Regions from separate parts of the Arthrobacter sp. 05L44 genome, predicted to be linked through region 1. Evidence: riboswitches for the same ligand, from Rfam matches in the RefSeq annotation. Region 1 holds a riboswitch; each other region holds the start of a gene.
The links. Region 1 has a riboswitch for S-adenosylmethionine ahead of AC1DHY_RS00815 (aminotransferase class V-fold PLP-dependent enzyme). Riboswitches for the same ligand answer to the same signal wherever they lie in the genome.
Positions count from the first base shown of each region.

Region 2: it holds a riboswitch for S-adenosylmethionine, as region 1 does, so the genes downstream of both, AC1DHY_RS13795 (bifunctional o-acetylhomoserine/o-acetylserine sulfhydrylase) here and AC1DHY_RS00815 (aminotransferase class V-fold PLP-dependent enzyme) in region 1, are expected to answer to the same signal.
Region 3: it holds a riboswitch for S-adenosylmethionine, as region 1 does, so the genes downstream of both, acs (acetate--CoA ligase) here and AC1DHY_RS00815 (aminotransferase class V-fold PLP-dependent enzyme) in region 1, are expected to answer to the same signal.
Region 4: it holds a riboswitch for S-adenosylmethionine, as region 1 does, so the genes downstream of both, AC1DHY_RS04930 (DUF1737 domain-containing protein) here and AC1DHY_RS00815 (aminotransferase class V-fold PLP-dependent enzyme) in region 1, are expected to answer to the same signal.

Region 1 covers NZ_JBFTNS010000001.1:171,196-178,826, forward strand. The annotation lists gene AC1DHY_RS00775 (PadR family transcriptional regulator) at 1-231, shown strand, start outside; gene AC1DHY_RS00780 (50S ribosomal protein bL37) at 326-400, shown strand; gene rsrA (mycothiol system anti-sigma-R factor) at 496-768, opposite strand; gene AC1DHY_RS00790 (sigma-70 family RNA polymerase sigma factor) at 765-1,511, opposite strand; gene AC1DHY_RS00795 (DoxX family protein) at 1,851-2,399, shown strand; gene aroA (3-phosphoshikimate 1-carboxyvinyltransferase) at 2,407-3,837, shown strand; gene rsgA (ribosome small subunit-dependent GTPase A) at 3,821-4,936, shown strand; gene hisN (histidinol-phosphatase) at 5,006-5,818, shown strand; SAM riboswitch class IV at 5,908-6,021, shown strand; gene AC1DHY_RS00815 (aminotransferase class V-fold PLP-dependent enzyme) at 6,055-7,485, shown strand; gene AC1DHY_RS00820 (class I SAM-dependent methyltransferase) at 7,570-7,631, shown strand, end outside.
Region 2 covers NZ_JBFTNS010000008.1:18,029-25,659, reverse strand. The annotation lists gene metX (homoserine O-acetyltransferase MetX) at 1-658, opposite strand, end outside; SAM riboswitch class IV at 670-785, opposite strand; gene AC1DHY_RS13795 (bifunctional o-acetylhomoserine/o-acetylserine sulfhydrylase) at 869-2,185, opposite strand; SAM riboswitch class IV at 2,246-2,361, opposite strand; gene AC1DHY_RS13790 (VOC family protein) at 2,513-3,151, shown strand; gene AC1DHY_RS13785 (isopenicillin N synthase family dioxygenase) at 3,256-4,269, opposite strand; gene AC1DHY_RS13780 (CPBP family intramembrane glutamic endopeptidase) at 4,420-5,205, opposite strand; gene AC1DHY_RS13775 (histidine phosphatase family protein) at 5,286-5,942, shown strand; gene AC1DHY_RS13770 (phenylacetate--CoA ligase family protein) at 5,878-7,338, opposite strand; gene hutI (imidazolonepropionase) at 7,364-7,631, opposite strand, start outside.
Region 3 covers NZ_JBFTNS010000003.1:254,346-261,976, reverse strand. The annotation lists gene AC1DHY_RS10000 (MFS transporter) at 1-548, opposite strand, end outside; SAM riboswitch class I at 635-724, opposite strand; gene AC1DHY_RS09995 (CoA-binding protein) at 823-1,248, opposite strand; SAM riboswitch class I at 1,391-1,480, shown strand; gene acs (acetate--CoA ligase) at 1,488-3,533, shown strand; gene sfnG (dimethylsulfone monooxygenase SfnG) at 3,530-4,774, shown strand; gene AC1DHY_RS09980 (O-acetylhomoserine aminocarboxypropyltransferase/cysteine synthase family protein) at 4,774-6,177, shown strand; gene AC1DHY_RS09975 (CoA-binding protein) at 6,177-6,671, shown strand; gene AC1DHY_RS09970 (hypothetical protein) at 6,774-7,493, opposite strand; gene AC1DHY_RS09965 (RNA polymerase sigma factor) at 7,490-7,631, opposite strand, start outside.
Region 4 covers NZ_JBFTNS010000001.1:1,049,621-1,057,251, forward strand. The annotation lists gene cls (cardiolipin synthase) at 1-488, opposite strand, end outside; gene AC1DHY_RS04905 (aminodeoxychorismate lyase) at 582-1,529, shown strand; gene AC1DHY_RS04910 (hypothetical protein) at 1,547-2,308, opposite strand; gene AC1DHY_RS04915 (glycosyltransferase family 2 protein) at 2,476-3,021, opposite strand; partial or broken gene AC1DHY_RS04920 (glycosyltransferase family 2 protein) at 3,050-3,772, opposite strand; gene AC1DHY_RS04925 (ATP-grasp domain-containing protein) at 3,759-4,697, opposite strand; SAM riboswitch class IV at 5,165-5,279, shown strand; gene AC1DHY_RS04930 (DUF1737 domain-containing protein) at 5,294-5,629, shown strand; gene AC1DHY_RS04935 (rhodanese-like domain-containing protein) at 5,626-6,042, shown strand; gene AC1DHY_RS04940 (O-succinylhomoserine sulfhydrylase) at 6,039-7,247, shown strand; gene AC1DHY_RS04945 (glutamate--cysteine ligase) at 7,234-7,631, opposite strand, start outside.

The DNA of each region.
Region 1 (7,631 bases):
GCCCGCTCCACCGCCCGCAACGCCGCGTCCCCCGCCACGGCGCGTTACTCCAAGGAAAGCGACGGCAGGCTGAGGGAGGCCGAAATGCTGGTGCAGTCCTTCCGGGACGATATCCGGGTGGAACTGCGCCGGCATGCCGGCGCCAAGCCCGTCACCCCCGTCACCCTGGAGACCGTCAAGACGGTCCTCGACCAGGCCCGGATTTCCATCCGGAACTCACTGGGCGATTGAGCCGGCCCTACCCCTGTCTCGGTTCGCGGCGGCCCCGCTGATGTGGGAGACTTGAGGGCAGCTCTTTTGAGTACCAAGATTAAGGAGGCCAGCTATGAGCAAGCGTGCACGTAAACGTCGTGACCGTAAGCGTGGCGGCGCGAACCACGGTAAGCGCCCCAACACCTAAGCCACGGCTAGGATAGACAGCTTTAAGCAGAAGACCCCGGGAACCTCACGGTTCCCGGGGTCTTTCGCTTTGTGGCGGCGCGTCCGCGCCGGTACTTACGCTCCGGCGTCGGCCTCGACCGGACGGACCGAGTGGATCCGGTCCAGGATGGAGTTCTTGAGGTTCTCCGGCGCGGCCTCCGTGCAGGAGCGTTTGACCATAACGCGGATGACGCATTCGAGGTCGTACTGCTCGTGGCACTCCGGGCACTGGTCCAGATGGTCCTTGATCTCGGCGATGTCGTCGCGCGTCAGGGCACCGTCGAGGTACTCGTAGATGCGCTGCATCCGAGTGTCGTCGCAGTCGCCCAATCCCTGGCAGTCGCTCATTTCCCGTTCTCCTGATTGTTGCTCGCGGCCGCCGAGGCGGGATCGCCCGCGGCCCTGAATCCCCGCTCTGCCGCATAGTCGGCCAGCATGTCCCGCAACATCCGCCGGCCGCGGTGCAGCCTGGACATAACGGTCCCGATCGGGGTGTTCATGATGTCTGAAATTTCCTTGTACGCGAACCCTTCGACGTCGGCGAAGTAGACAGCCAGCCTGAACTCTTCCGGAATGGACTGCAGGGCCCGCTTCACGTCCGAATCCGGCAGGTGGTCCAGCGCTTCAGCCTCGGCGGAACGCAACCCCGTCGAGGTGTGCGACTCCGCGCGGGCCAGCTGCCAGTCCTCGATGGTGTCCGAGTTGGACTGCAGCGGTTCGCGCTGCCGCTTCCGGTACAGGTTGATGTACGTGTTGGTAAGGATCCGGTACAGCCACGCTTTGAGGTTGGTGCCGGGCTTGTACTGGTGGAACGCGGAGAAAGCTTTGGTGTACGCCTCCTGCACGAGGTCCTCGGCGTCGGCCGGATTACGGGCCATTCGCATGGCCGCCGAATACAGCTGGTCGACATACTGCATCGCGTCGCGCTCAAAGCGGACGCGGCGTTCCTCCGAAGTCTCGGCGGACGTGTCCAGCGGCTGGCCGGTGCCGTCGGCCGCCACGGTTTCCGTGGCTGTGCGTTCAGCGGCTGCTGCGTCGTCTTTTCCGGCTACTTCGTGCGTGGCCGCTACGGCCGGATCCATGGTGCTCATTGCGTTCAAGTCTACTGTCACCTTCCGGCGGGTGCCTGAAGCTCCCGTCAGGGCAACGCCCCACGGTTCCTCCAAGGCTGCGTCCTGCACCCGGAATTCCTTTACCAGAACCAAACTTCCGCCTTTCTGCACCGCATCCGCACCGGACAGCCGCAGACCGGACAACGGCCCGCTGCCCTGGGTTTGCCTGTACGTTTTTGCCCCTGTTTTTCGGTCCCCTTCTCCGCGGAGACCTGTCAAGCACAACTGCACACAACGGGCAAATATTCCGCAAAAGTGCAAGACTAGAACCGGTTCTCCCGCAGAGCGTCCGCGGTTCATCCATCCAGGAGGAAATTCATGTCCTTTGTCCGCTTTCTCGCCCGCCCCATGCTCGCCTCCAGCTTCGTCCTCGCAGGCATGGACAAGCTCCGGAATGCGGATGACACTGCGGCACAGCTGTCTCCCCTCCTCCGCCGCGCCGCCGACACCCTGCCGTTCCAGACCAACGAGCTCGTTCTGGCCCGCGTTATTGGCGGCTCCCAGGTGGGCGCCGGCGTCCTCTTCGCCCTGGGAAAGTCAGCCCGCCTCGCCGCCACCGTCCTCGCCGTGATCTCGGCCCTGAACGGCTTTGTTGAATGGCGCAGCGCGGACATCTCCTCCAAGGAAGGCCGCAACGCCCGGCGCAAGCAGCTGCTGAAGAACGTGTCGCTGACCGGCGGAGTACTGCTGGCCGCCGTTGACACCGCGGGCAAGCCGAGCCTGGCCTGGCGCGCCGAGCACCTCGCCGCCGACGCGCGGAAGACCACGGCCCACCTCGCCGCCGACGCACGGAAGACCACCGGCAAGAAGCTGAAGAAGGCTGACAAGGCACTCCGCAAGGCCGTCGACAACACCGTCGGAGCCTAAGACTGAAATGACCGGCACCACACCCTCCGCAGCTGCCATTTCCTCCCCGGCCGGCGGCGGTCCGCACTGGCGCGCGCCGTTCGCGGACGGCCCCGTCGATGCCACTGTCACGGTTCCCGGCTCGAAATCCCTGACCAACCGGTACCTGGTCCTGGCCGCCCTCGCGGACGGTGTCTGCAGGCTGCGGGCTCCGCTGCATTCCCGGGACTCAGCCCTGATGATCGAGGCACTGCGGCAGCTGGGGGCCACGATCACGGAAGTCCCCGGCGACGGCGCCTTCGGCCCTGACCTGGAGATCACCCCGATCAGCGCGGGCGCTGCCGGCTCCGACGCCGCCGTCGACTGCGGCCTGGCCGGGACGGTGATGCGATTTGTTCCGCCCGTCGCGGCCCTGCGCCGCGGGACCACCGTGTTCGACGGCGACCCGCATGCCCGCAAGCGCCCGATGGGCACCATCATCGAGGCCCTGGCCGGACTCGGTGTAGCGGTAAGCGCGCCCGACGGCGGTCCCGCGTCATCGCTGCCCTTCGCGGTCCGCGGCACCGGGGAAGTCCGCGGCGGCCACCTCGTGATCGACGCCAGCGCGTCCTCCCAGTTTGTCTCGGCCCTGCTGCTCACCGGAGCCAGGTTCGAGGAGGGCCTGCACCTGGAGCACGTCGGCAAGCCGGTTCCCAGCCTGGACCACATCAGCATGACGGTCACGGCGCTCCGCGGAGTCGGCGTGGCCGTCGATGATTCCGTGCCGAACCACTGGATTGTCTCCCCCGGACCCATCCGCGCCTTCGACCAGCGCATCGAACAGGACCTCTCCAATGCGGGACCGTTCCTGGCTGCTGCCCTGGCCACCCGCGGCACCGTCCGGATTCCCAACTGGCCCGCCGGGACCACCCAGGTGGGTGACCTCTGGCGCGAGATCCTGGCCGCCATGGGCGCCACCGTTTCCCTCGACGACGGGACCCTGACTGTCACCGGCGGCGCCGAGATCACCGGCGGTGACTTCGACGAGACCAGCGAACTAGCCCCGACTGTTGCCGCCCTGTGCGCCCTGGCCACCGGCCCGTCCCGGCTCACCGGCATCGCCCACCTGCGCGGCCACGAGACGGACCGGCTCGCCGCTTTGGTCGCCGAAATCAACCGCCTGGGCGGCGACGCCGAGGAAACCGCCGACGGCCTCATCATCCGGCCGGCCACCCTGCATGGCGGCGTGGTGCACAGTTACGCTGACCACCGGATGGCCACCGCCGGAGCCATCCTTGGACTCGCCGTCCCTGGTGTGGAGGTGGAGGACATCGCCACCACGGCTAAGACGATGCCGGACTTCCCGCAGCTATGGGCGGCGATGCTCGGCGGGGCAGCCGCACAACAGACGACCGCACAGACGGCCCCGGTAGTGCAGGACAGCGCAGAGAAGGACACCACCGGTGGCACGCAGCACTGACTCCTGGGACGAATCGGACGTCCGGATCCGCCCCAACAAAAAGGGCTCGAGGCCCCGCACCAAGGACCGGCCCAGCCACGACGACGCCGTGACCGGCCGCATCATCACCGTGGACCGCGGACGCTACACCGCCGTCGTCGACGAAGGCAGCAGCGGCGAACGGAAGATCATTGCCGCCCGGGCCCGGGAACTGCGCCGCAATCCCGTGGTGGCCGGCGACTTCGTCTCCCTGGTCGGTGACGTCAGCGGTGAGGCCGACACGCTGGCCCGCCTGGTCAAAATCCAGGACCGCCGGACCCTGCTGCGGCGCAGCGCCGACGACACGGACCCAATCGAACGCGCCGTCGTCGCCAATGCCGACCAGCTGGTGGTGGTGGTCGCCGCCGCCAACCCGGAGCCCCGCACCGGGTTCATCGACCGTGCCCTCGTGGCGGCCTACGACGCCGGCATCGAACCGCTGCTCCTGGTCACCAAAGCGGACGTCAAGGACCCCGCCGAGCTGCTCGCCAACTATCAGCACCTCGACTTCCCCGTCATCATTTCCAAGACGGCCGACTCGGCCGCCTCGGGCATCGACGCCCGCTCGGACGACGGCCTGTCCGCCCGGCTGGACAAGAACGCGGTCTCGCAGCTGCGCGGGTACCTCGACGGCAAGGTCACCGTCATGCTGGGCCATTCCGGCGTCGGCAAATCCACCATGGTCAACGCGCTCACAGGGGCCGAACGTGCCACCGGCGGCGTCAACGCCGTGACCGGACGCGGCCGCCACACCTCCTCCTCCGCCCTGGCGCTGAAGGTCAACGACGCGCCCGCCGGCAGCTGGATCATCGACACCCCCGGCATCCGTTCCTTCGGCCTGGCCCACGTGGACCCGGACCGGATCCTGCGTTCGTTCCCCGACCTGGAGCCGGGCACCGCGGACTGCGAACGGGGCTGCAAGCACGACGCCACCGCCGTTAACTGCGGCGTGGACGCCTGGGTGCAGGGCGGCCACGCCGGACCGTCCGGCCCTGCGCGCCTTGCCTCCCTGCGCCGGCTCCTCGGCACGGATCCGCGCATGGAAGCACAGGAAACCAAGGAGCTGGGCAGCGTCTCCTAACAGGGTCCGCCCGGCCGGCAGCGACGTGGCCTCCCGGTCCCGGGAGCTTTTTGACGGTAGCTTGGAGGCATGAGCCAACCCGCTTCGAGCTACAACGATGACCTGCGCCTCGCCCATGTACTGGCAGATTCCGTAGATTCCCAGACCATGAGCCGCTTCAAGGCGCTCGACCTTCGGATCGAAACGAAGCCGGACCTCACCCCCGTCACTGACGCCGACAAGTCCGCCGAGGAAGCCATCCGCGGCCAGCTGTCCCGCTCCCGGCCGCGCGACGCGGTCCTGGGCGAGGAGTTCGGCAGCTCCGGCCACGGCTCCCGCCGCTGGATCATCGACCCCATCGACGGAACCAAGAACTTCGTCCGCGGCGTCCCCGTCTGGGCCACCCTGATCGCCCTCGTGGACGAGGGCGAGCCGGTGGTCGGCGTCGTCAGCGCCCCGGCCCTGGGCAAGCGCTGGTGGGCTGCCAAGGGCGCCGGCGCCTACATGGGCCGGTCCCTGGCCGCCGCCACCCGGCTTAAAGTCTCCAACGTCTCGCGCCTCGAAGACGCCTCGCTGTCCTACTCGAGCCTGGGCGGCTGGAAGCAGCGCGGCAATCTCGACGAATTCCTCGGCCTCACCGAGGAAGTCTGGCGCACCCGCGCATACGGCGACTTCTGGTCTTACTGCCTGGTGGCCGAGGGTGCCGTGGACATCGCCTGCGAACCCGAGCTCAACCTTTACGACATGGCGGCGCTGGTCCCGATCGTGACCGAGGCCGGCGGGCGATTCACCTCCCTCGAAGGCGAGGATGGCCCGTTCGGCGGGAACGCGCTCGCAACGAACTCCATCCTGCATTCGGAAGTCCTCAAGCGCCTTAACCCCGGCCTCGACGACCTCCTCTAGCCCGCTCCGCGGCAGGCAGCCGTAACACAACGCTTCACATTCCGGACCTCCCTTTCCCGGGCGGCACGCCATGTCCTAGGCTCGAACCAGGTCACGAGTGCCAGCGCTAAACCCCGGTTTGCTGGCCGGCAACCCTCCATTCGCGGCGGGGTGCCCCGGGTGACGACCTGGCCGGTCCGGAGCGGACCCGGCAAGCGCGGATCCCCTGTGAGCGGGGTCCTTTCAAGCGAGGTCCCATGACGACTGCCACCATTTCCACCCACCCCACCTCTTCCGCCGGCGCCCAGGAGCCGGCCGACACACGGTTCAACGCCGCCCGCAGGCCGCTGTCCGCCGTGTCCGGCGCCGAAATCCAAGCGCCGCTGATTCAGGGCGGCCACGTCCGCTACGCCAACCTGGACTACGGCGCATCGGCGCCGGCCCTGTCCGTGGTCTCCGCCTACCTCAACGAGATCCTGCCGTACTACGCCAGCGTCCACCGCGGCGCAGGCTACGCCTCGCAGCTCAGCACCTCGGTCTACGAAAACGCCCGGAACATTGTCCGAGGCTTTGTGGGCGGCCGTGCGGACGACTCGGTGATCTTCACCCGGAACACCACCGACTCCCTGAATCTCCTGGCCGGTTGCCTCCCGGCGGTTGACGGACGCCCTACGGGCGAGGTGCTCTACCTCGACATCGAACACCACGCCAACCTGCTGCCCTGGCAGAACGTCCCGCACCGCAGTGTGGTCGCGGCCCCCACCCTGGCCGGCACCGTGGCGCGGCTCCGCCAGGAACTCGCCCGCGGCGGGGTGAGCCTGCTCGCCGTCACCGGCGCGTCCAACGTCACCGGCGAGATCCTGCCCATCGGCGAGCTCGCCGCCCTGGCGCACGAGTTCGGCGCCCGGATCGCCGTCGACGCCGCCCAACTGGCCCCGCACCGCAGGATCAACATCAGCGCGGACGACGTCGACTACCTCGCGTTCTCCGGCCACAAGCTCTACGCCCCGTTCGGCGCCGGGGTGCTGGTGGGCCGCCCGGACTGGCTCGACGCCGGAACCCCGCACCTGGCCGGAGGCGGCGCCGTGCGGGACGCGAGGCTCGACTCCGTCAGCTGGACCACGGGACCGGCGCGCCACGAGGGCGGCTCCCCGAACGTGCTGGGGGCCGCTGCCCTGGCCCGGGCCAGCCAGGTCATCGAGGCGCTCGACGACGCGCAGTGGCACGCCCACGAAGACGCCATCCGGTCCTTCCTGGTGGAGGGACTGCAACGGATCGACGGCGTGAGCGTCCACCACATTTTCGAGGACACCGCCGCCGGTAACGGGCCCGGGACGATCGGCGTGGTCAACTTCTCCGTGGCCGGGTACGACGCCGGCCTGGTCGCCGCCTACCTCTCAGCGGAGCATGGCATCGGCCTGCGCGACGGCCGGTTCTGCGCCCACCCGCTGCTGAAACGGCTGGGCCTGCCGGCCGGGTCACTCCGTGCCAGTTTTGGCCTCGGGTCCCGCCTCGACGACGCCCAGCGGCTCCTGGCCGGGCTGCAGGAGCTCCGGCGCAACGGGCTCGGCTGGGACTACGTGGTGGACGCGGGCCGCTGGGTTCCGGCCAACGACACCCGCAGCTATCCGCACTGGGCACCCAACACCCCGGGCACGGCCGGCGCGGCGCCCTGCACGCTGGACTGACACCAGCGCCGGCCACAAGCGCCGGGCCCCCGCGTGCGGTAAATTCGGTAGGTACCAAATTCGAGCTGCCGGAGGAGACGACACGTGGCACGCGGGGGCCCAAAACTGCAGCACCAGCGGCGGCAGGAGCTCGGCCAAAGCTTCCG
Region 2 (7,631 bases), on a different contig from region 1:
GGTCCTGCCGGATGGCCAGGGTCTGGGCCTGAGCGAAAGCGATCTGCTCGGCGGTGCTGCTGGCACCGACGGAAATCACGGCGCACCGACGCACCCGTTCCGGGTAGCTGACCGCCCATTCGAGTGCCCTGGCACCGCCGAGCGAACCGCCCAGCACGGCGTACCAGCTGTCGATCCCGAGAGCGTCGGCGAGCCGGGCCTCGGCCGCTGTGCTGTCCCGGAGGGTGACCAGCGGAAACCGCGAGCCCCAGGGCCGCCCGTCCGGCGCGGCGGTGGAGGGCCCGGTGGAGCCGTAGCAGCCGCCGAGGATGTTGATGGAGACGACGAAGTACTTGTCCGTGTCCACCGGCGCCCCGGGGCCGGCCAGCTGCTCCCACCACCCCGGTTCGGCCCCGGCGCCGCGGGTGACATGGGTGTCGCCGGTGAGGGCGTGCTGGATCAGCACCGCATTGGATGCGTCCGCATTGAGCGTCCCCCACGATTCGTAGGCGAGGGTGACGTCGGGAAGGGTGGCCCCGGATTCAAGGACCAGCGACCCCACCTGCACGAGCTGCACAGTGCCATCCGGGACAGTGCCATCCGGGTCAGCGCCGGCCGGTACAGCGCTGGCGGAGGATTGGTTTTCGGGTACACTCGTGCGGGTGACGGCAATCGTCATGTGAGGACCTAACTTCGCGCTTGCCCGCCGTCAGCTGACCGGCAGGCCAGGTCTTCACCCGGGGCACCCCGCCGCAGAAGGAGGGTTGCCGGCCAGCAAGCCGGGGCTGTCACTGGCACTCATGACCTGCCTTGATTCTACGAAAGCCGGCGGCGCCAGCGCGAAGATTGTGACGGCTGTGTGACAGCCAGACCCCGGCGCCGCCGCCCCTCAGGCGTCCTTCGCGGCCCGGAAACCGGCGTCGAGGTCGGCGAGGATGTCGTCGATGTGCTCGAGGCCCACCGAGAGCCGGACCAGCCCGGGATTGACGCCGGCCACCGCCTGCTGCTCCGGCGAGAGCTGGCTGTGGGTGGTCGACGCCGGGTGGATGACCAGGGAACGCACGTCACCGATGTTCGCCACGTGGGAGTGCAGTTCCAGGGCATCGACGAACCGCTTGCCGGCCTCCGCTCCCCCGGCGAGGTTGAAGGCGACGACGGCGCCGGTTCCCTTCGGCCCGTACTTGCGGCCGCGCTCGAACCAGGGGCTGGACGGCAGCCCGGCGTAGGCGACGGATTCGACGTCGTCCCTGGCCTCCAGCCATTCGGCCACGCGGGTGGCGTTGGCGACATGCCGCTCCACGCGCAGGCTCAGGGTTTCGATGCCCTGGGCGATCAGGAAGGCGTTGAACGGCGAGACGGCGGAGCCGAGATCGCGCAGCAGCTGGACGCGGGCCTTGAGGATATAGGACAGGTTCGCGCCCAGTGCCCCGTCCGCCCCCAGGTCCCGGGCGTAGACGAGGCCGTTGTAAGTGGGATCCGGGGTGTTGAAGCCCGGATAGCGGTCCGGGTCCTTGCCGAAGTCGAAGTTGCCGGAGTCGACGATCACGCCAGCGATCGCCGCACCGTGACCGCCGAGGTACTTGGTGGCCGAGTGGACCACAATGTCGGCACCCCATTCGATCGGACGGATCAGGTACGGCGTGGAAAGCGTGTTGTCCACGATCAGCGGGACGCCGGCCTGGTGGGCCACGTCCGCGATACCCTCGATGTCCAGCACGTCCTGGCGGGGGTTGGAGACCACCTCGCCGAAGAACAGTTTGGTATTCGGCCGCACGGCGTCCCGCCACTGGTCCAGATTGTCGGGGTCCTCGACGAAGGTTACTTCGATGCCGAACTTCTTCAGCGAGTGGGCCAGCAGGTTGTAAGTTCCGCCGTACAGGCTGGGACTGGCCACCACGTGGTCGCCTGCCTCGGCGATGTTGAGGATCGCGAAGGTCTCGGCGGCCTGGCCGGAACTGAGCAGGAGCGCCCCAAGGCCGCCTTCCAGGCTGGCCACCCGCTGTTCGACGGCGTCCTGGGTGGGGTTCCCGATCCGGGTGTAGATGGGCGCGAGTTCGGCGAGCGCGAAGCGGTTGGCGGCGCTTTCGGCGCTGGGGAAGACGAACGACGTCGTCTGGTAGATAGGCAGTGACCGGGCGCCGGTGGCAGCGTCCGGCTCCTGGCCGGCGTGGATCTGGCGGGTTTCAAAGGACCAGGCGTTGGACATCGGAGTGCTCCTTGTTACGGGCGCAGCCCGACTCCGGCCTCGGGGCCGGGACGGCGCTGGCAGCCGCGCTTGCCCGCCGGCGGGCGCCGGTGGGCCAGGTCTTCACCCGGGGCACCCCGCCGCGTTTGGAGGGTTGCCGGCCAGCAAGCCGGGGCTTGATGCTGGCGCTCATGACCTGGATTCAGTCTAGGAAGCGGTCCCGGCGGCAGGATAGGTTTGTGACGAAAATGAAGAACGACGGCGTGCGCAGGGCTCGGAAAAGGACATCCCACCTGGGTTAGGACACCCTAAGCTGAGAGCTCCATCACAAAGTGCCAAGATGATGGCATGCGCATGGATCACGTCTCTTACGCCTGTGAACAGGATGGCCTGGCTGCCACCACCGAACGTATCGCTTCGGCCCTTGGGGTCGAGGCCGTCAAGGGCGGAGTCCACCCCCGGTTCGGGACCCGCAACATGATCATTCCGCTCGCCGGGCACAAGTACCTTGAGGTCGTGGAGGTCCTGGACCACCCGGCGTCGGACAAGGCACCCTTCGGCCAGGCCGTCCGGGCACGCTCGGCGGCCGGCGGGGGCTGGATGGGCTGGTGCGTCGAGGTCGACGACCTCGGCCCGTTCGAGGAACGCCTGGGCCGCGCGGCCGTCAACGGCAACCGCAAGTTCCCTGACGGACGGGAACTGGTCTGGAAGCAGATCGGCATCCTCGGCCTGATCGCCGACCCGCAGGTGCCCTACATGCTCAAGTGGGAAGGCGATCCCGCGCTGCACCCGTCCAACGCCTACGAGAGCAGCGTCAAGATGTCTGCGCTCACCATCGCGGGTTCGGCCGAGCGGGTCACCGAGTGGCTGGGTGAACCGGTGGGCAAGCCGCTGGAGGACGTGGACGTGAACTGGCTGGCCCCGCACGGGACGCCTGGGATCCTCTCCGTCACGTTCGAAACGGATTCCGGCGCCGTCACTATCTGACGGTTTCCCCTACACTTCGGCCGCCAGCAGCGGGTGCCAATGATGCCACCCACCGCCGGCGGCCGAATTCCTTTAAGCCGCTGGTCCCGTCTGCTGGTCCCGTCTCAGGCCTTCAGCAGGTCCGGGTGGTGCACTTCCACCACGTTGGGGTGTGCCCGCAGCCGGTAGCGGAGGGCGTTGTCACCATAGGTCTCCAGGATCGGACTGTTGGTGGGGTCCACGGACAGTCCGCGGGCCTGGGCCTGGAATTCCGGGCTGACGGCCAGCCGGGGCATGGTGGCGTCCAGGGCCGGGTTATAGAAGAACGGCAGGGAGATCCGGTCGGTGCCGCGCAGGGGCGAAATCACCCGGTGCAGCGTGGCCTTGAGGTACCCGTTGGTGGCCAGCTCGAGCATCTCGCCGATGTTGACGACGAACGTGCCGGGCACCTGGGGCGCGTCGATCCATCTGCCCTGGTATTCGACCTGCAGGCCGCCCTTCCCGGGCTCGACCAGGAGCAGGGTCAGGACCCCGCCGTCGCGGTGGGATCCCACACCCTGCTTGGGCTCCGGATCGGACTCCCCCGGGTACCGCACTATCTTCAGCAGCGGGAAGGCCCGCGCGGCAAATGCGGCGTCGAAGGTGTCCTCGGGCGCTCCGAGCGAGACGGCGAGGGCCCGGAGCAGGGAAAGCGAAATTTCACTCAGGCGATCGGTCCATTCGGTCACAACCTCCTGCATGTCGGGCAGTCCGTCGGGCCACAGGTTGGGCCCCTCCAGCCGCCAGTAGTCGGCGACGCCGGGCCCGGGCTCCACGGCGTCGCGCTCAACGCCGATGTCGATCTGCTCGCGCCAGTCGACGGCGCCGTCGGTGATCTCGCCGCCCACGCGGGTGTAGCCGCGGAACTGCGGGCTGTGGACGTTCTCGATGGCGAGCTTCTGGTCCTCGGGGAGGGCAAAGAAGCGCCGGGAGACGTCCAGCATGGCATCGGTGAGTTCCTGGGGGACGCCGTGGCCGGAGAGGTAGATGAAGCCGACCTCGCGCATGGCATCGCGCAAATCGTTCCGGAACCGTGCGGCCTCTTCGGGGCCCGCAGCCAGAAGCGAGAAATCCAAAATGGGCAATGATTCAAGCGACAAGATGACCTAGTCCTTTGCAGCGTATTTAGCAAGCCGAAGCCTGGAATAGCTCCAATGTTACGGACTGGGGCCCTGTCCTGATGAGTCCTGTGTCGAAATAAGACATTTTCCGCCCACAGGCCGGAACCCCGGCGGGGTGACCCTGCTGACTCAGCCCAGGCCGATGGCTTTCCCGAAGAGGCTGAACCCGACGAATGCGACGATGTCGAGCAGCGCGTGGGCGATCACGAGCGGCATTACCCGCCGTGTCCGCGTGTAGATGAGGGCGAATATGACGCCCATGACCGCGTTGCCAATGAAGGGGCCGAAGCCCTGGTACAGGTGGTAGCTGCCGCGGAGCATGGAGCTGGCGAAGATGGCCAGCGGCATACTCCAGCCGAACTTTCCGAACCGGTCCAGCAGGTACCCCACCACAATCACTTCCTCCACGATGCCGTGCCGGATCGCGGAGAGGATCAGGACCGGCACGGTCCACCAGTAGGAGTCGAGCGCGCTGGGGATGATCGCCGTCGTAATGCCCAAAGCCCGGCCGGCGGCGTAGAGCCCCAGCGACGGGACGCCGATGAGGGCGAAGAGCCCGATGCCGTGCAGCAGGTCCTTGCCCGGGCGGGCGAAATTGAAGCCCAGCTTCCGGAACGCCGACGTGCCGGTGCTCCCGGCCCCGGCGGCCGCGACCGTTGGCCGGAGCTCGGTCAGGAAATAGATCACCAGGGCAACCGGCACCAGGGCGAAGATGATGTCCAGGAGCTGATACGTGAGGTCGAAATATTCCCGGCTGCTCTGCGACCGGTTCAGCGTGGATGTGCCCTGGGCCAGCGGCGCCCGGGTCAGCTTGTCCAGCAGCTGCACCACCGAGTACACCGCCGACTGCCCCAGGGACAGGCCCAGGACAATCCAGACTTCGAGCCGCAGCCGGCGGCGGGAGGGAACCAACATGCTCCTATCTTGCCTGCCGTTGCCGGGAGTTGGCTGCACGCGCCTATGCTAGGCCTGTGAGTGCGCCCGGGAAAATCATCATGATCCGGCATGGCCAGTCTGCCGCCAACGCCGACACCTCGATCTATAACCGGGTGCCCGATTACCGGATCCCGCTGACCGAGCTCGGCGTGGAGCAGGCAGTGGCTGCGGGCGGGCAGCTGCGGCACCAGCTGGACGGGCAGAAGGTCTGCGTCTACGTCTCCCCCTACCTGCGGGCCTACCAGACCCTGGAGGCGCTGCGCCTCGGTTCCCTGGTGGAACGCGTGATCGAGGAGCCGCGGCTGCGGGAGCAGGACTGGGCCAACTTCCAGATCGCCGGCGACATCGAGGACCAGAAAGAGCTCCGCAACGCGTACGGGCACTTCTTCTACCGGTTCCGGGAGGGTGAATCCGGCTCGGACGTCTACGACCGGATCTCCTCGTTCATGGAGACGCTGTACCGGCACTGGTCCAAGCCCACGTACGCGCCGAACGCCCTGTTCGTCACCCACGGCCTGACCATGCGGCTGTTCTGCATGCGCTGGTTCCACTGGTCAGTGGAGTACTTCGAGTCCTTGAACAACCCGGACAACGCCGAGATCAGGACCCTGCTGCGCACCGGGGCGGGCAAGTACGAGCTCGACAAGCCGTTCAGCCAGTGGGAGGACCGCCGGGTGGATGAGACCGTGCTGGACGCTCCCCCGATGGTCTTTTAGGCACGACGGCGGTTTTCAGCCCGATGACCTGGTGGAACTTTCCGCTTGGCCCGTGCTGCTCCGGCGGCTCGTCCGCCTGGACCAGCGCCACGTCGGGCAGGCCCTGGCCAGCCAGGAACGCGGCAAGCTTCGCCGTGACATCCTGCCACACCGGCTCCGGCGCGGCACCCGGTTCGAGCAGCAGCCGCACCCGGAGGGACTCCGGACCGGTCTGCACCAGCTGGCAGCGGTGCACACCCGGGGCATCATCGATAGGGGTGGTGATGGCCAGCGGCAGGACGCTGACCGTGCGGCCGCCGGCATCCGCGAAGTGCAGGACGTCGTCGCGCCGGCCGGCCACCCGGATGGCGGGCAGCGGGTTGCCGCAGCTGCAGGGGCCGGGCCTGGCGACCACCGAGTCGCCGAGGTCGTAGCGGATCAGCGGCTGGACGCGGTTGGCGAGGTTGGTCAGCAGCACCGTGTGGGAGGCCTCCCCCGGCGGCGTGGGCCGGTAGTCTCTGTCCACCGGTTCCAGGATCACCCAGTCGCTGTTGACATGCAGCCAGCCGGCGGGACAGTCCAGCGCGATGGGGCTGAATTCGGAGGCGGCATAGACGTTGTGGACCCGGGCACCCAGCGACGCGGCCAGCCGCTCCGGCTCCCCGGCGGACTCCCCGCTGAACTCCACGAGGACCGGATTAATGCGCAGCCGGCCGGCGTCCTGTTCCGCGGCGAGCAGTTCCAGGGCACTGGGGTAGCCCACCAGGAGGGCGGGGTTGAAGTCGTTGAGGGACTGTACCAGTTGCTGCAGCGGCTGCTGCACCGGGAACAGGCGGAAGGCCCGGCGTCGGCCCCGGCTGCGGCGGCGTTCGGCCTCCAGCCAGACGGCGCCGGCGAAATGGCCGCCGGTACCCACTACGACGGCGGTGCGGACGCCGCGGCGCAGCACCCGGAGCAGCAGCGGGAGGAGGCCGCGACGGCCCGCGGTGCTCGCCAGCGCGCGGACGCCCTGCGCCCGGTAACACGCTACGGCCGCGGGGTCGTGCACAAACAGTCCCGGGTGTCCGGTGGTTCCCGAGCTGGTGCAGGCCAGGTACTGACCGCGGTAGAGGCTGCCCACCAGGGCCGGATCGGCGACGAAGGCTTCCAGGCCGGCCCGGGTGATGGCGGGGTCGGTCACCCAGTCGTCGAAGCGGGACATCAGCTGCTGCTTGGTGACCGGTGGCAGGTCACCAAGTGCGGCGTCCCCGGCCGGGAGGCCGCGGTACAGCTCCCGGTAGTACGGCGAGCACGTCCTGGCGTGCCGGACCAGGGCGTTGAGCCGGGTGTCGCGGCGCCGGGCCAGCGCTTGCGGTCCGCCGCGGGTGGCCCGCAGCAGATCGAGCATGATGCCCAGCTCCCTCGCGAACCCGGCCATGGGGTGCCTCCTGTGTGCTGGTGCGTCAGCGGGCGCGGACTCCGGCTCGCCAGACCGCGTGGGTGAGCGGCATGCCCGGCCGGTAGGCCAGGTGGGTGGCGGAGGGGGCGTTGAGCAGGTGCAGGTCTGCCCGGTGCCCGACCGCGAGGGAACCGACCGCACGCTGGCCGTCGGCGTCGTTTCCGGACTCCCGGCCCAGGGCCAGCGCCCCGCCGTAGGTGGCCGCCCGGACGGCCTCGTGCACGCTGAGCCGCATCTGCAACACGGCGGTGGTCACGCAAAATGCCATTGAG
Region 3 (7,631 bases), on a different contig from region 1:
TGCTCGTCGCTCAGGGAGTTTTCCAGGACCAGCAGGACGCCGGTGGCCAGGAGCATCCCGGAGGTGGGGCCCAGCTGGGTGGCGCTGGAGGTCAGTCCGCGCTTCTTCGGCGCCGCGTGCTCGACGGTCATAAGGGCCGCGCCGGCCCATTCGGCCCCGTAGCCGATGCCCTGGACCACGCGCAGCAGGAGCAGGAGCGCCGGCGCCACCCAGCCGAGCTGGGCGTAGGTGGGCAGGAGCCCGATGGCCGTGGTCGCGAGCCCGGTCAGGAGCAGGGACGCCACGAGCACGCTCTTCCGGCCGATCCTGTCGCCGTAGTGCCCGCCCAGCACGCCGCCGATCGGCCGCGCGACGAAGCCGACGGCGTAGGTGGCGAAGGCTGCGATGGTGCCCACGAGCGGGGCGGCCGGGGCGAAGAACAGCGGGCCGAAGACGGTCGCTGCGGCCAGGCCGTACAGGACGAAGTCGTACCCCTCGATGGTGGTGCCGATGAAGCTGGCAACGGCCACCTTCCCGGTCATTTTCTGCGGGCGGGTTTCAGTACTCATATGCGGTCTCCTGGCGTATGCCGGGAAAGCGCTGCTTCCGGGATTCAAGCCGCGTGGGCCGCAAATCCGAGCGGAAGACGGCGCCTTCTCCATCGGTCCTGGCGGTAGCACCGTCCTCAATGAGGGGGTTGCTGCGGCGTCACAGAGCCAGATCTCTCAGCCGCTCGGGATGGTTACGAGTCCATCTCACACGGCAGGCGGCGAATACGGAAAAAGTCGGTCACATTTTGTAACCGACTCCCGTTGCGCCGTGCGGCAGGTGCTGGGTGCGCCGCTAGAGGCCTATCCGCCACCCCAGCCGGGCGGGGCACTCGTTGACCACGACGTCCAGTCCGGCGGCCGTGGCGCGTGAAACCGCGGCGTCATCGAAGACGCCCAGCTGCAGCCAGACGGCCTTGGCGCCGATGGCGATGGCCTCATCAATGACGGCGCCCACCTTCCCGGAGTTGACGAAGCAGTCCACGACGTCGATCGGGTGTTTCGCGGCGGGGATCTCCGCCAGGGACCGGTACCCAGTTTCCCCGTGGACGTCGTCGCCCGGGAGGTTGACGGGGATGATGTCCATGCCCATACGGTCGCGGACGTACAAGGAGACCTCAAAGGCCGACCGCCATTCATTGGTGGTCAGGCCCACCACCGCCCACGTGCCCTTGGTTCGCATAAGGCGCTCAATGACTGCCGGATCGTTAACGTGGACCATGCATTAACCCTACTCCTGCGCCCGGCGCGCACGATTGTCGAATAAATGACTGATTTTGATACCACATCAGGAGCGCCAGTGAATATTACAGCAACGTGTGGCTGGATTTTGCAGAATCGTGCATCTCGGTTCTAGTAGGTAGTGACCATCCCGAGCGGCTGAGGGACCTGGACCTATGAAGCCGCAGCAACCCCCGCCACGGCGAGGGTGCTACTGCCAGGACCGATGGAGTGCTGCACATGACCCCTGAAACCACGTCCACCCTGCCCGCTCCCGTCCGGGTCCCGGGCGCGGGCGCGGCGGCCACGCCCGAGCCGGATTCTGTGGCGTTCTGGGAAACCCAGGCGCTCCGTCTCGACTGGGCTCAGCCGGCCGCCGGCGAAACCAAACCCTGGCACACCGCCTACCGCCGGGTCCCGGCCGATCCCGCGGCCGGCCACGGCCCGGAGATCAGCTGGTTCGACGGCGGCAAGCTCAACGTCGCCTACAACTGCGTCGACCGCCATGTAGCGGCGGGACGCGGGGACAAGGTGGCCCTGTTCTTTGAGGGCGAGCCCGGCGACCGCCGCACTGTCACGTACGCCGAGTTGCAGCGCGAGGTGGCCAAGGCTGCCAATGCCCTGCTGGACCTCGGCATCGCCAAGGGCGACCGGGTGGTCATCTACCTGCCCGTGATCCCCGAGACCGTGATCATCACCCTGGCAGTGGCCCGCATCGGTGCCATCCATTCCCTGGTCTTCGGCGGGTTCTCCGCGGAGGCCCTGAGGTTCCGGGTGGAGGACACCGGCGCCAAGCTGCTGGTCACCACCGACGGCCAGTTCCGGCGGGGAGCTGCCGTCCCGGTTAAGGCCAACGCGGACGCCGCCGTCGCCGGCACGAACGCGATCGAACACGTCCTGGTGGTCAACCGGACCACCCCGGCCGGTGAGCTGGACACGGTCCCGATGACCGCGGGCCGCGACGTCTGGTGGCACGACGCCGTCGGCGCCGCGTCGGATGCCCACACCGCCGAGGCCTTCGACGCCGAGACGCCGCTGTTCATCATGTACACCTCGGGGACCACCGGGAAGCCGAAGGGCCTGGTCCACACCTCCGGGGGCTACCTCACCCAGGCGTCCTGGAGTTTCGAGCACCTCTTCAGCAACCCGGACCCTGCCCTCCGCGACCGGGATGTCCACTGGTGCACGGCGGACCTGGCCTGGGTTACGGCGCATACCTACGAGCTCTACGGCCCGCTCTCCAACGGCGCCACGCAGGTGATCTTCGAGGGCACCCCCAACACCCCGCACCCGGGCCGGCACTTTGAAATCATCGAACGCTACGGGGTGACGCAGTACTACACCGCGCCCACCCTGGTCCGGTCCCTGATGGGCTGGTTCCCCGAGGGTGTCCCGGACACGTACGACCTCTCCTCGATCCGCCTCCTCGGCACGGTGGGCGAGGCGATAAACCCCGAGGCTTGGCGCTGGTTCCGGGCCAACATCGGCGCCGGAACCGCCCCCGTGGTGGACACCTGGTGGCAGTCCGAGACCGGCGCCACCATCCTCTCGCCCGCCCCGACCGACTCCTCGTTCAAACCCGGCTGCGCGGCCCGCCCGCTGCCCGGCGTGAGCACCCGGATCGTCGACGACGCCGGCGCCACGGTTCCGCCGGGCGTGCAGGGCTTTATTGTGGTGGACTCCCCCGGCCCGGCGATCGCCCGGACCGTGTGGGGCAATCCGGCCCGCTACTACGACTCGTACTGGCGCCAGTACGCGCAGCAGGGCTGGTTCCTCGCCGGAGACGGTGCCAAGTACGACGACGACGGCGACATCTGGATCCTCGGGCGGGTGGACGACACCCTGAACGTTTCCGGCCATCTGCTCTCCACCATCGAAATCGAATCGGCCCTCGTGTCCCACCCGGACGTGGTGGAAGCCGGCGTCTGCCCGGTCGCCGACGCCAAAACCGGGCACGCCATCGTCGCATACGTGGTCCTCCGCGAGTCGGCAGCGATCCCCTCCCGCCGCTTAGCGTTCACGGAGGGAATCACCGCCGATTTGAAGGCGCATGTGGCGAAGGCGATCGGGCCGATCGCAAAGCCGCGAGACGTCGTCGTTGTGCCCGATGTCCCCAAGACCCGCAGCGGCAAGATCATGCGCCGGCTGCTGACGCAGCTCTTCGAGGGCACCGAGCTCGGCGACACCACGTCGCTGCAGAACGAACCGTCGATCGCCGGCATCCAGGCCGCCCTCCGTGACCGCAACAGCATCCCCGCCACACCCCAGAAGTTAGGAACCTCATGACTGACATCAGCAGCGTCGCCCGTCTCTCCGAACCGCTCAAGTTCGCCTACTGGGTCCCGAACGTGTCCGGCGGCCTGGTGGTCTCCACCATCGAACAACGCACCGGCTGGGACTTCGACTACAACAAGAAGCTCGCCCGGATCGCCGAGGACTCCGGCTTTGAATACGCCCTCACCCAGACGCGCTACGCAGCCTCCTACGGCGCGGACAAGCAGCATGAGGCGACCTCGTTCAGCCTCGCCCTGCTCGCCGCGACCGAACGGCTCAAGGTGATCTCGGCCGTGCACCCGGGCATGTGGCACCCCGGCGTCCTGGCGAAGTTCATCATCACCGCGGACCACATCTCCAACGGCCGTGCCGCCGTGAACATCGTCTCCGGTTGGCTGAAGGCCGAGTTCGAAAACTTTGGCCTCGAATGGCTCGAACACGATGAGCGCTACGTCCGCACCGAGGAATTCATTCGGGTGCTGCGCGGACTCTGGACCGAAGAGGCCTACAGCCAGAGTGGAAAGTACTACAACATCACCGATTTCACCCTGCAGCCGTCCCCGGTGGACGTGCCCGGCCGCGCGCACCCGGAGATTTTCTTCGGCGGCAATTCCACAGCGGCGCAGGCCACGGCCGGCCGCGTGGCGGACTGGTACTTCTCCAACGGCAAGGACCTGGAGGGGTTCAAGGACAACATCGCCGGAGTGGTGGCCGCAGCCGCGGAAACGCGCCGCGGCGCCGGCGGTGCCCTGCCCGCACCCAGGTTCGGCCTGAACGGCTTTGTCATCGCCCGGAATTCGGAAAAGGAGGCCCGGGACACCCTCCGCGAGATCGTCGCGAAGGCACACAAGGCCGCCGTCGAGGGGTTCCGCGCCGCGGTCCAGGAAGCCGGTGCGTCCACGAAGGACGGCAAGGGCATGTGGGCCGACTCCAGTTTCGAGGACCTGGTCCAGTACAACGACGGCTTCAAGACCCAGCTGATCGGCACGCCGGAGCAGATCGCGGAGCGGATCGTGGCGTACAAGAAGATCGGCGTGAACCTGTTCCTGACCGGCTACCTGCACTTCCAGGAGGAGGTGGCCGCGTTCGGCCGGGATGTCCTGCCGATCGTCCGGGAGCTCGAGGCGGACCTGGCCCGCAAGCACGGCACCGAACTGGTCCCCACCCGCCCCCTAGCCTCGCAAGCTCGGCCAGGGAACCCTGCGGGCGTGGGCCCATCCACTCCTGTCACCAAGATTGAGGTGAACGCGTAATGGCCGACCGCACCTTTGGTTTCCGCACCCGCGCCCTGCACGCCGGCGGGACGCCCGACGCCGAGCACGGCGCCCGCGCAGTGCCGATCTACCAGACCACGTCCTTCGTGTTCAAGGACACCCAGGACGCCGCGAACCTGTTCGCGCTGCAGAAGTACGGGAACATCTACTCCCGCATCGGCAACCCCACGGTGGCCGCGTTCGAGGAACGTATCGCCTCCCTCGAGGGCGGCATTGGCGCGGTCGCGACGTCGTCGGGCATGGCCGCGGAGTTCATCACCTTTGCCGCGCTCACCCAGGCCGGCGACCACATTGTCGCGGCCTCCCAGCTCTACGGCGGCACCGTGACCCAGCTGGATGTCACGCTGCGCCGTTTCGGCGTCGACACCACATTCGTGGCCGGCACCGACCCGGCAGACTACGCCGCGGCGGTCCGGGACAACACCAAGGCGATCTTCGTGGAGGTGGTGGCCAACCCGTCGTCGGAGGTCCAGGACCTGGCAGGCCTGGCGCAGGTGGCGCACGACGCCGGTATTCCGCTGGTGGTCGACGCCACCTTGAGCACCCCGTACCTCGTGCGGCCGATCGAGCACGGGGCGGACATTGTGATCCACTCCGCCACGAAGTTCCTTGGCGGCCACGGCACCACCCTGGGCGGCGTGATCGTCGAGAGCGGCCGCTTCGACTGGGGCAACGGCAAGTTCCCCACCATGACCGAGCCGGTGGCCTCCTACGGCAACGTCTCCTGGTGGGGCAACTTCGGCGAGTACGGGTTCCTCACCAAGCTGCGCTGCGAACAGCTGCGCGACATCGGCCCCGCCCTGTCCCCGCAGTCCGCCTTCCAGTTGCTGCAGGGCGTGGAGACGCTCCCCCAGCGTCTGGATGAACACCTCCGGAACGCCCAGGCCGTGGCCGAATGGCTGGAAGCCGACGAGCGCGTGGCTTATGTGAACTTCTCCGGGCTGCCCTCCCACCCGCATTTCGAGCGCGCCAAGAAGTACCTGCCGCTGGGCCCGGGCTCCGTGTTCTCCTTCGGCGTCAAGGGCGGCCGGGCCGCGGGCCGGAAGTTCATCGAATCCCTGCAGTTGGCTTCGCACCTGGCCAACGTGGGCGACTCGCGGACGCTGGTGATCCACCCCGGCTCCACCACCCACCAGCAGCTCAGCCCGGAACAGCTCGAATCAGCCGGCGTCCCGGAGGACCTGGTCCGGATCTCCGTGGGCCTCGAGGACATTGAGGACATCCTGTGGGACCTGGACCAGGCCCTGGACGCGGCGTCTGACATGGCGGCCGACGGTGTATCCGCGGAAGCGGCGCATCGCGCCGCCGAGGAACGAGGCGGTGTGTCTAAGCCGTGTGCGGATGCACTGTCGGCCGAAGCGTGCACGATTGGAGCGAACTGATGACTGAAGCAACCCGCACCTGGACGGGACCGTCCGCGCCGGAACGCCTGGCCCTGCTGCGCCAGGCGAAGTCGATCGCCATAGTGGGCGCCTCGGACAAGCCCTCCCGCGCGAGCTACTTCGTGGCGACGTACCTGCAGTCCTCCACTCGGTACAAGGTCTATTTCGTGAACCCGGTGGTCAAGGAGATCCTGGGCGAACCGACGTACGCATCGCTTGCGGACCTGCCCGAGAGCCCGGACATTGTGGACGTTTTCCGCAAACACGACGACCTTCCCGGGGTGCTGGACGAGGCCGTCGCGGCAGGCGCCAAGACCCTGTGGCTGCAGCTCGGCTCGTGGCATGAGGATGTGGCGAAGGAAGCCGAAGCGGCCGGGCTGGACGTGGTGATGGACCGCTGCGTGAAGATTGAGCATGCCCGTTTCCACGGCGGCCTGCACCTGGCCGGCTTTGATACCGGGGTCATTTCCTCCCGGCGCCAGGTCCTGGCCTAGGCCGCCAGGCCCCGGGCGAAGGTCGCCCGCGCCGCCCGGCGCTCCGCCCAGGCTGAGCGTCCGGCCTGCCGGCGGACCCTGCGGCCCCGCACTACAGCCGGGCTACGGCTTGGTGGTGGGGAAGGCAGTCGGGACGGCCGGCAGTGTCGGCAACGGTGCCGGATTCAGGCCGCGGCCGTTGTGGCCCGGAACGCCCGGCGTCACAGGCCGGTGTGGGGGCGTAGGCAGGACCCCGCCGCGGCCGACAGCAGGTGCCGTGGGCGCCGCGCCCTGCCGCTTCGGCGCGTGCGCTGTGGCCTCGGTGGCCGGGGTTCCCGGGGCCGTGGCGGCCGGGGATGTGCCCGCCGGGACCGGCGCCGGGACGGCCGGGACCTCGGAGGGTGCGGATGTTACGGGCGCCGGTGTCCGGGTCGGGGCGGCGGGCTGGAAGATGATGCCCAGCGTGTGGCCCACGTTGGCCCGGAAGTCATGGCTGGACGCGGCCACCGCGCCGGCCCCGAGGCTCATGGCACCCACCACGGCTCCGCCGATCAGCGCCATCCGTCGTTTGCTCACACGGCGCCGGGCAGCCAGGCTGCTCACACCCGCCGGGAGGGACTCAGCGCCGGTGTCCGGAACGGACCCGGCGCCGGTTGCACCTGCGCCCGACGAACCGCCAGCCAGCAGGGCGGCGAGGTCGGCCCGGGGCGCCGGAGCCGGTTCAGCGGCCAGCGACTGGAGCTGCTCGAGGGTGCTGCGGAGTTCGGTGGCAGATTCAAGGCCGGAGTCGCGGAGCATCGCCTGGATGCTGCCATCCTGCTGGGGGTTGCGCGTGCCGGTCATGATGCTGCGTGGTCCTTTTCGGTTACCAGTTCGCGCAGGGCAGTGAGCCCGCGCCGCTGAAGCTGTTTGATGGCACCCGGGGTTTTGCCCATGATGCCGGCCACCTGTTCGATGGAGAGGTCCGCGACAATCCGCAGG
Region 4 (7,631 bases), 880 kb from region 1:
TCCGTCACGTGGTCCGAGCTCATGATGTAGAACTCGGCGTTGATGAAGGACTTGGCCTCGCGGGCCGCGGCAGCCATCGCCTTAATGGAATCCGGGTAGCCGGGGAGCAACTCCACGCTGTTGCCGTCCACCATGGGCAGCGAGCCGAGCGTCTTGTTCAGCTCCGCCGCGGACGCCACCCATTCGGGCCCGTCATACTCGCTCTCGACGGCGGCCATTTCCGAGGTGCCGGCCCTGATCCGGGTGTTCACCGCCTCCTGCTGCGCGCGGCGGCGGCGGGAGAGCCGGAAGTTGCCGAAGAGCAGGAACAGCACCAGTCCGAGCGCCGGAACGAAGAAGATGCCCAGCAGCCAGGCCATGGCGGTGGTGGGGCGCCGGTTCCCCGGGATGATGCCCAGGGCGAGCACACGGATGGCGAGGTCGATGACTGTCAGGATGAGGACCACCCAGGACGGGAGTGTTCCCACAAGCGGAAATGGCCACAGCACAGGCGAACCCCTCAAATTCCAGACCCGCGGAACAGTTCCGGAACGGGCAATCCGCAAATCCTATCCCGCCGTAGGCCGCACTAAGCTGAAGGCATGACTACCCCCGCCACTGATCCGGCCCGCAGCACCGTGCTGGTGTTCCTCGACCCCGCCTTTGAGCACGGCCGCGTCGCCGATGCGTCCCGCCCGCAGCTGATGGCCACGGACCAGGGCGCCACCCGCGGCGACGGCGTCTTCGAGTCGCTGCTGGTGGTGGGCGGACGCCCGCGGAAGCTGCAGGCCCACCTGACCAGGCTGGCCGGCTCCGCCCGGTCGCTGGAGCTTCATATCCCCGCCGAGGACACCTGGCGCCGGGCGATTGACACGGCCATCAGCGAGTTCCGCGGCAGCGCGGGCGGCGACGACGACGAGGTGGTGGTCAAGCTCCTGGCCACCCGCGGGGTCGAGGGCGCGGCCCAACCGACCTGCTGGGTGCAGGCGTCCCCGCCCCCGGCGGCCGGCCGGCGGCAGCGCGAGACCGGCATCGACGTCGTACTGCTGGACCGCGGCTACGACAGCGAAGTGGGCGAACGCGCCCCCTGGCTGCTGCTGGGCGCCAAGACGCTGTCCTACGCCGTCAACATGGCGGCGCTGCGCTACGCGCTCCACCAGGGCGCGGACGATGTCATCTTTACGTCCGCCGACGGCCGGGTCCTGGAGGGCCCGACGTCGACGGTGTTGCTGGCGCACCTGGAAACCATTGACGACGGCGCGGGCGGGGTCCGCACCGTGCGGCGGCTGATCACGCCGCAGCTGGACAGCGGAATCCTTCCCGGTACCTCGCAGGGCGCCCTGTTCACCGCGGCCAAGGCTGCCGGCTGGGAACTGGGCTACGGCCCGCTGGTCCCGGCCGACCTCTACGACGCCGACGCCGTCTGGCTGATCTCGAGCATCCGGCTCCTGGCCCCCGTGAACCACATCGATGGCAAGGAAATCGGCACGGCGGGGCTGCGCGCCCAGCTCACGGCCGAGCTCAACGAACTCTTCGCCACCATCGAGTAGGACGCCGCGGGGCGTTGTTAGCCCTGGCTGGCGAAGACCTCATTGACCATCCGCGCCAGGTCGGCCGCCGCGGCCTTCGTGACGCCCGGGCCGGTGGCGACGGCAGTCGCGGCGAGTCCGCCACGGACACCCATCACCACAACCGTGCTGATGGTCATGTTGTTCGGCAGGTTCTGGGTCATCATGGCGGAGTAGGACTTCTCCGCTTTCGTTTCCACGGGCAGGACCACGGTTTTGTTGGTGACCTTCTGGCCCTGGATTTCCATGGTGAAGTCGGAGCACTTGTTGCTGTTGACGGCGGATTCGTCGAGGTTCTTGGCCAGGACTGCCGGGTCCTTGAAGGCCACGAGGGTTACCGCCGTGGCAGCTTGGACCTTGGCGGCCTGGGACGTGCCGCTGGCGTAGGTGCTGCCGGCGGGGATCTGGGCGTTGCTGTCCGCCACGGCCGCACACGCCGCGGGAGTGATCTTGACCGCCTTCATCATCTCCTTCGACGCCGTGATGCCCTGGTCCAGCTGCGAGGCGGGGATGGCGGTCAGGCGCTTGCCCTCGGCATCTTTGAGGCCGGCGATGATTGCCGCCAGGTCACCCCGGGTGTACGTCTTGGCTTCGGCTGTCGGCGTCGGGGTTGGGGTCTGGCTCGCGGCCACGGATGCGCCCTGCGATCCCGTAGCGGGGGCGCCGCCTGTCGATGCCGGGGCCGTGGAGCCGCCGCATCCGGCGAGCGCGAGGGCTGCCGAAATCAAGAGTGTGGCCGGCGCGATGCGTCGCAGGTTCATGAGGATCCCCAATTCGGTGAGAGTGAGCGGCGGTTCGCCGGCAGAGGACCGGCCCGCAGGTGCGATACCGGGAGCATACGACATGCAGCCGGCAGGGCCTAGCACCGGCGCGAAATCAGCCTCCGGCAGCCCGCGGCGTCCGCCGGAAGCCATAACCGGGGCAGGCCTCACGCCGTGATGCTTGCCCGCGGTCCGGCGGCAGGCGTGCTGGCCGCCCCGGTCCGGGGGACCTTGTTGCGGCGGACCCTCTTGCCGCGGGCTTCCTGGCCGACGGCGGCCACCATGGCGAGGGCGGTAAACACGGGGTACAGGGCAACCAGCGGCAGGGCCCAAATGTGCCGCAGGTCCCGCCAGGCCCGGTTGAGTGCCAGCCCGGACAGGGTCAGGACCACCGTCACGGCCAGCCCCAGCCAGCCGATCAGCGCCCAGCCCTCGGCACTGAGCGGACTCCGCCCCGCCGCCAGCAGCAGGGCCAGGTCCGCCAGCAGGACGATCTGCAGCACGGGGGCCGCCACCACGGTCATGGCGCTGGACATAACGCAGGCACCGAAGAAGCCTTTGCGGGGGTGGCCGGTCAGATCCTTGTGCACCCTTATGGTCTGCAGCAGCCCGCGGGCGCGGCGGACCCGGTGGCGCCAGAGGGCACCGATGGTGGAGGGCGGCTCCGTGTGCACCAGGGCGCTGGGGGGCGAAACCCACCCGGTACCCGGCACGGCGGACCCGCCAGGTCAGCTCCAACACCTCAGCCATGGTGTCCCCACGGAACAGGCCGATTTCCTCAATGACCGAACGGCGGACGGCCCCGATGTTCCCGCAGACCGCGGGCAGGCAGCCGACCACGGCGACGGCTCGCCGGGCCATGCCGGTGCCGACCTGGCTGACGAATGCCAGCCTCCGGGTCTGGGCCCGGTTCAGGTTGATGGGCCGGTCAGCGCCGCAGACGGCCCCGGTCTTCTTGTCTGGGAAGCCCTGCAGCATCCTTTTGACGGTATCGCGGGTGAATATCCCGTCCGCGTCCGCGAACATCAGCACGTCCCCGGTGGCCCGCCCCAGCCCCAGGTTCAGGGCCGCCGCCTTCCCGGCGTTGGCCTGGCTCAGCACCGTAATCCGGGGATCGGCGGCGGCCAGCCCCCGCATCAGTTCGGCAGTGTTGTCGGTGGAGCCGTCGTCCACCAGCACCACCTCGTACCGGTCGTAGCGGGTCAGCTGGATGGACCGGACGCAATTCTCAATGACCGTTGCCGCGTTGAAGGCGGGGACAATGACGGACACGGTGGGCCATTCATCGAACAAGGTCGGCGCGCCCTTGCGGTGGCGCTGCACCGCGAGCACCTCAAAGCAGAGCGCCAGTAGCAGCACCAGTAGCTTCACCAGCCCGAGCACCAGGAGGGGCAGGCCTAGAACCGGCAGGAGCAGGTCCGCGGCAGGTAGAACCGCGGCCAGGGCCGTTTCACACCAGGACATCCGCGTACGCTCCGGTGCTTTGGCGGAATGACGCCGGGTTGAACGAGGGCAGGTTGAAGGACGCCAGGACTGCGTCAAGCAACTCCGGTGCGTGGCCGCTGTGGGCGCCGAACCGGGCGCTCACGTCCAGGACCACGGGAGTCCCGTCCGCGCGTCGGCGTACGTCGACCTCCATCGGGCCGGTCAGCCCCAACATGCGGACCGCAGCCATGGCAACATTGCCCACGTCAATGTCCTTCCCCGCCTCGACCCGGCGGGCGCTCACGCCCCCACAGCCCTGGGCCGGCTCCGCTTTTTCCTCCACGACGACGAACGGTGCGGCAGTGTTGTGCGCCGGCATCCCGAACACCATGGGGCCGTATTCGGTGCCGGGGATATATTCCTGCACGATCTGGCCCTCCGGCAGCCGGTGCCAGTCCACCTGGGCACTGCCGTCAACCACCAGGACCCCGCGTCCGCCGCCGGAGACCCGGGGCCAGACCACCACGGGTCCGCCCAGCGCGTCCATGGCGGCGGCGGCGCCGGCGAAGTCCCGCGGAACCCCGAAGCGGGGCACGGGAACGCCGGCGGCCTTAAGCTGCGTGGCGGTGTAGAGCTTGTCGTTGGCGATGGCCGCGGGCCCGGGGCTGCCGACGATAACGCGGACCTCCGGACCGAAGCCGGCCCGGAACGCCGCCAACTGCGGGAGTTCCTCGCTCACCGTGGGGATGATCAGGTTGACGCCCTCGGTGGCCACCAGCCGGCGGAGGGCCGAGACCATCTCCGGGTCACGCGCCTCGGGGACACGGACCACGGTGATTCCCGCGCCGGGCGGGAGCTCGCGGATGTCGGTGCCCAGGACGGGGATCCCGCGGGCCTTCAACTGCGCCGCGATGGCCCTGCCTGCGCGGCCGCCGGCGCCGGTGACCAGCACCCGGGGCTTCACTGCTTGTCCGTTCCGGAGCTCAGGAGACGGCCGGGTTCGTGGGCGCCGGCCACCGGACGCCACAGGAAAACGTAAATCGAGACCATGACAATCCAATTCCTTCGTTGAAGTTCCGGCGGCCCCTCCAGAGCATCGCCGGGCAAATTGGCGGATCAGCAACCCCGTCCGGCCAGCACCGGACTCTGGAGTGGGATTGCGCTTGCCCTGGCCCCCTGACGCCCCCGCACTTCCCGTTCCGGGACCCCTGGACTAGCTCTCCCAGTAAAGGTGAGGCCGCTATCGGATATCCCGAGTAGGGACTACCCGATTCGGCGCCGGGGCCGTGGGCCGGCCTTGCAGGTAGTACTTAGGGATAGCTCCGGGAGTACCCGGCGGCGCGGCGTGCGGTCCGCCGGGACTCGTGCCTCGTGACTCAACATGACGGCCCCGCCGCGGCGGGCGCCACGGTTGGTGCTACGTTTTTGGGGAGTAATGAGACCCGGCGCCAAGCCCTGACTTGCCGGTCGGCAACCCTCCCTTTCGCGGCGGGGTGCCTCAGGTGAATACTCGGCATATCGACCACTCGAGCTGCAAGCGTGAAAGTAAGGAGATCCGTCATGCCCGACGCATCCGTCCCCTCAGTGCCCGCCACTGAGCCCGCACCGTCCCCCGCCGCCTCTGGCCAGGCCGCGGAAGAAAAGCTGGCCTACCGGCTCTTCACCGGCCCCGACGACCGCAGCTTCTGCGAGCGCGTGTCCGCCGCCTTAGCCGAGGGGTACGTGCTGCACGGCAGCCCCTCCGCAACGTTCAACGGCAGCACCGTCATCGTGGCGCAGGCCGTCGTCCTGCCGGCCGCGATCGCAAGCGCCGACGCCGCCGTGGCCAGCGCCGTCGATGACCTCGACGGCGCCGACCTGTCCGGGGCCGACTTTGCCGGCGAGGGGCACGCATGAGCTACGCCGGAGACCTGAGCCCGCAGGACGCCTGGGCCAAGCTGGAGGCGGGCGCCGTGCTGGTGGACGTCCGCACCGAAGGAGAGTGGTCCCGGATCGGCATCCCGGTCACGGCGCCCGGCACCGGCAGGGAGCCGCTCTTTGTGCAGTGGACCCTGGCGGGCGGCGCTCCGAACCCGCAGTTCCTGGACCAGCTGCAGGGCCAGGCGCCGGCGGCCGGGACCGCCGAGTTGGTCTTCCTGTGCCGTTCCGGCGCCCGCTCCATCGCCGCGGCAACGGCGGCCGCCGCGGCCGGTTTCACTGCCTACAACGTCTTGGAGGGCTTCGAGGGCGAACCCGGCCCGACCGGGGCGCGGACCGTGAACGGCTGGAAGAACCGCGGCCTCCCGACCAACCTGGAAAGCACCCCGTGAGCTTTAATCCCGACGCGCAGGACTGGAGCGCGGAAACCCAGGCCGTCCGTGGCGGGCTGGTCCGCACCGGGTTCCAGGAAACCACCGAGCCGATCTTCCTGAACTCCGGGTTCGTCTACGAATCTGCCGCCGCGGCAGAGCGCGCCTTTACCGGTGAAGACGAACGGTTCGTCTACTCCCGCTACGGCAACCCCTCCGTGGCCACCTTCCAAGAACGGCTCCGGCTGCTCGAAGGCACCGAGGCCTGCTTCGCGACGGCGTCGGGCATGTCCGCGGTGTTCACCGCGCTCGGCGCCCTGCTGGGGGCCGGCGACCGCGTCGTCGCAGCGCGTTCGCTGTTCGGATCCTGCTTTGTGATCCTCAACGAGATTCTGCCGCGCTGGGGTGTGGAGACCGTCTTCGTGGACGGCCCTGACCTGGAGCAGTGGCGGGCGGCGCTGGCCGAGCCCACGACGGCGGTGTTCTTCGAATCGCCGTCGAACCCCATGCAGGAAATCGTGGACATCGCCGCGGTGAGCGAGCTCGCGCACGCCGCCGGCGCCACCGTGGTGGTGGACAACGTATTCGCCACCCCGCTGTTGCAGCGGTGCGGGGAACTCGGAGCGGACGTTGTGGTGTACTCCGGCACCAAACACATCGACGGACAGGGCCGGGTGCTGGGCGGTGCCATCCTGGGTACCAAAGAGTTCATCGAGGGCCCGGTCAAACAGCTGATGCGCCACACCGGGCCGGCCCTGTCCGCCTTCAACGCCTGGGTGCTGAGCAAGGGCCTAGAGACAATGGCCCTGCGGGTGAACCACTCCTCCGCCTCCGCGCTGCGGCTGGCCGAATGGCTGGAGGCCCAGCCCGCCGTGAGCTGGGTGAAGTACCCCCTGCTGGCCTCCCACCCGCAGTACGAGCTGGCCGCCCGGCAGATGAAAGCCGGCGGCACTGTGCTGACCCTGGAGCTTGCGCCCTCGCCGGGGCGTTCGGCCAAGGACGCGGCGTTCGCGCTGCTGGACGCGCTGCGGATCATCGACATCTCCAACAACCTCGGCGATTCGAAGTCGCTGATCACTCATCCGGCCACCACAACACACCGCGCCATGGGCCCCGACGGGCGGGCAGCGATCGGGCTGAGCGACGGCGTGGTGCGGCTGTCGGTGGGCCTGGAGGACGTTGAGGACCTGATCGGCGACCTGGAGCAGGCGCTCAAGCAGGTGTAGCCCCGCACGCCGTCACTTCGACGGCCCGCTCGACGACGGCGGACATTCCGCGGGCATTGAACTGTTCGCGCTGCAGCTGGGAGCCGGTGCCCTCGGCCAGCAACCGGGTGATGCCCCGGCGGACCAGCTCCAGTTCGCCCTGCTCGGCCAGCACCGGCGCCACGAAGTCCACCAGCGCGTGCACCACCTCGGCTGCGGGGGCGGGGGTGAAGGTGCCAAAGTCCAGCAGTTCCCCGCGGAGCCCGCAGTTGCTGGCCTGCCATGCGGCCATCCGCAGCAGCAGGGTCGGCACCGGGGCGGGGTCCACGCCGTCGTCCCATTCGCGGGATGCCGTCTCGACCAGCGCCCGCACCAGCACGGCTATCAGGGCGGCGTCCTCCGCCC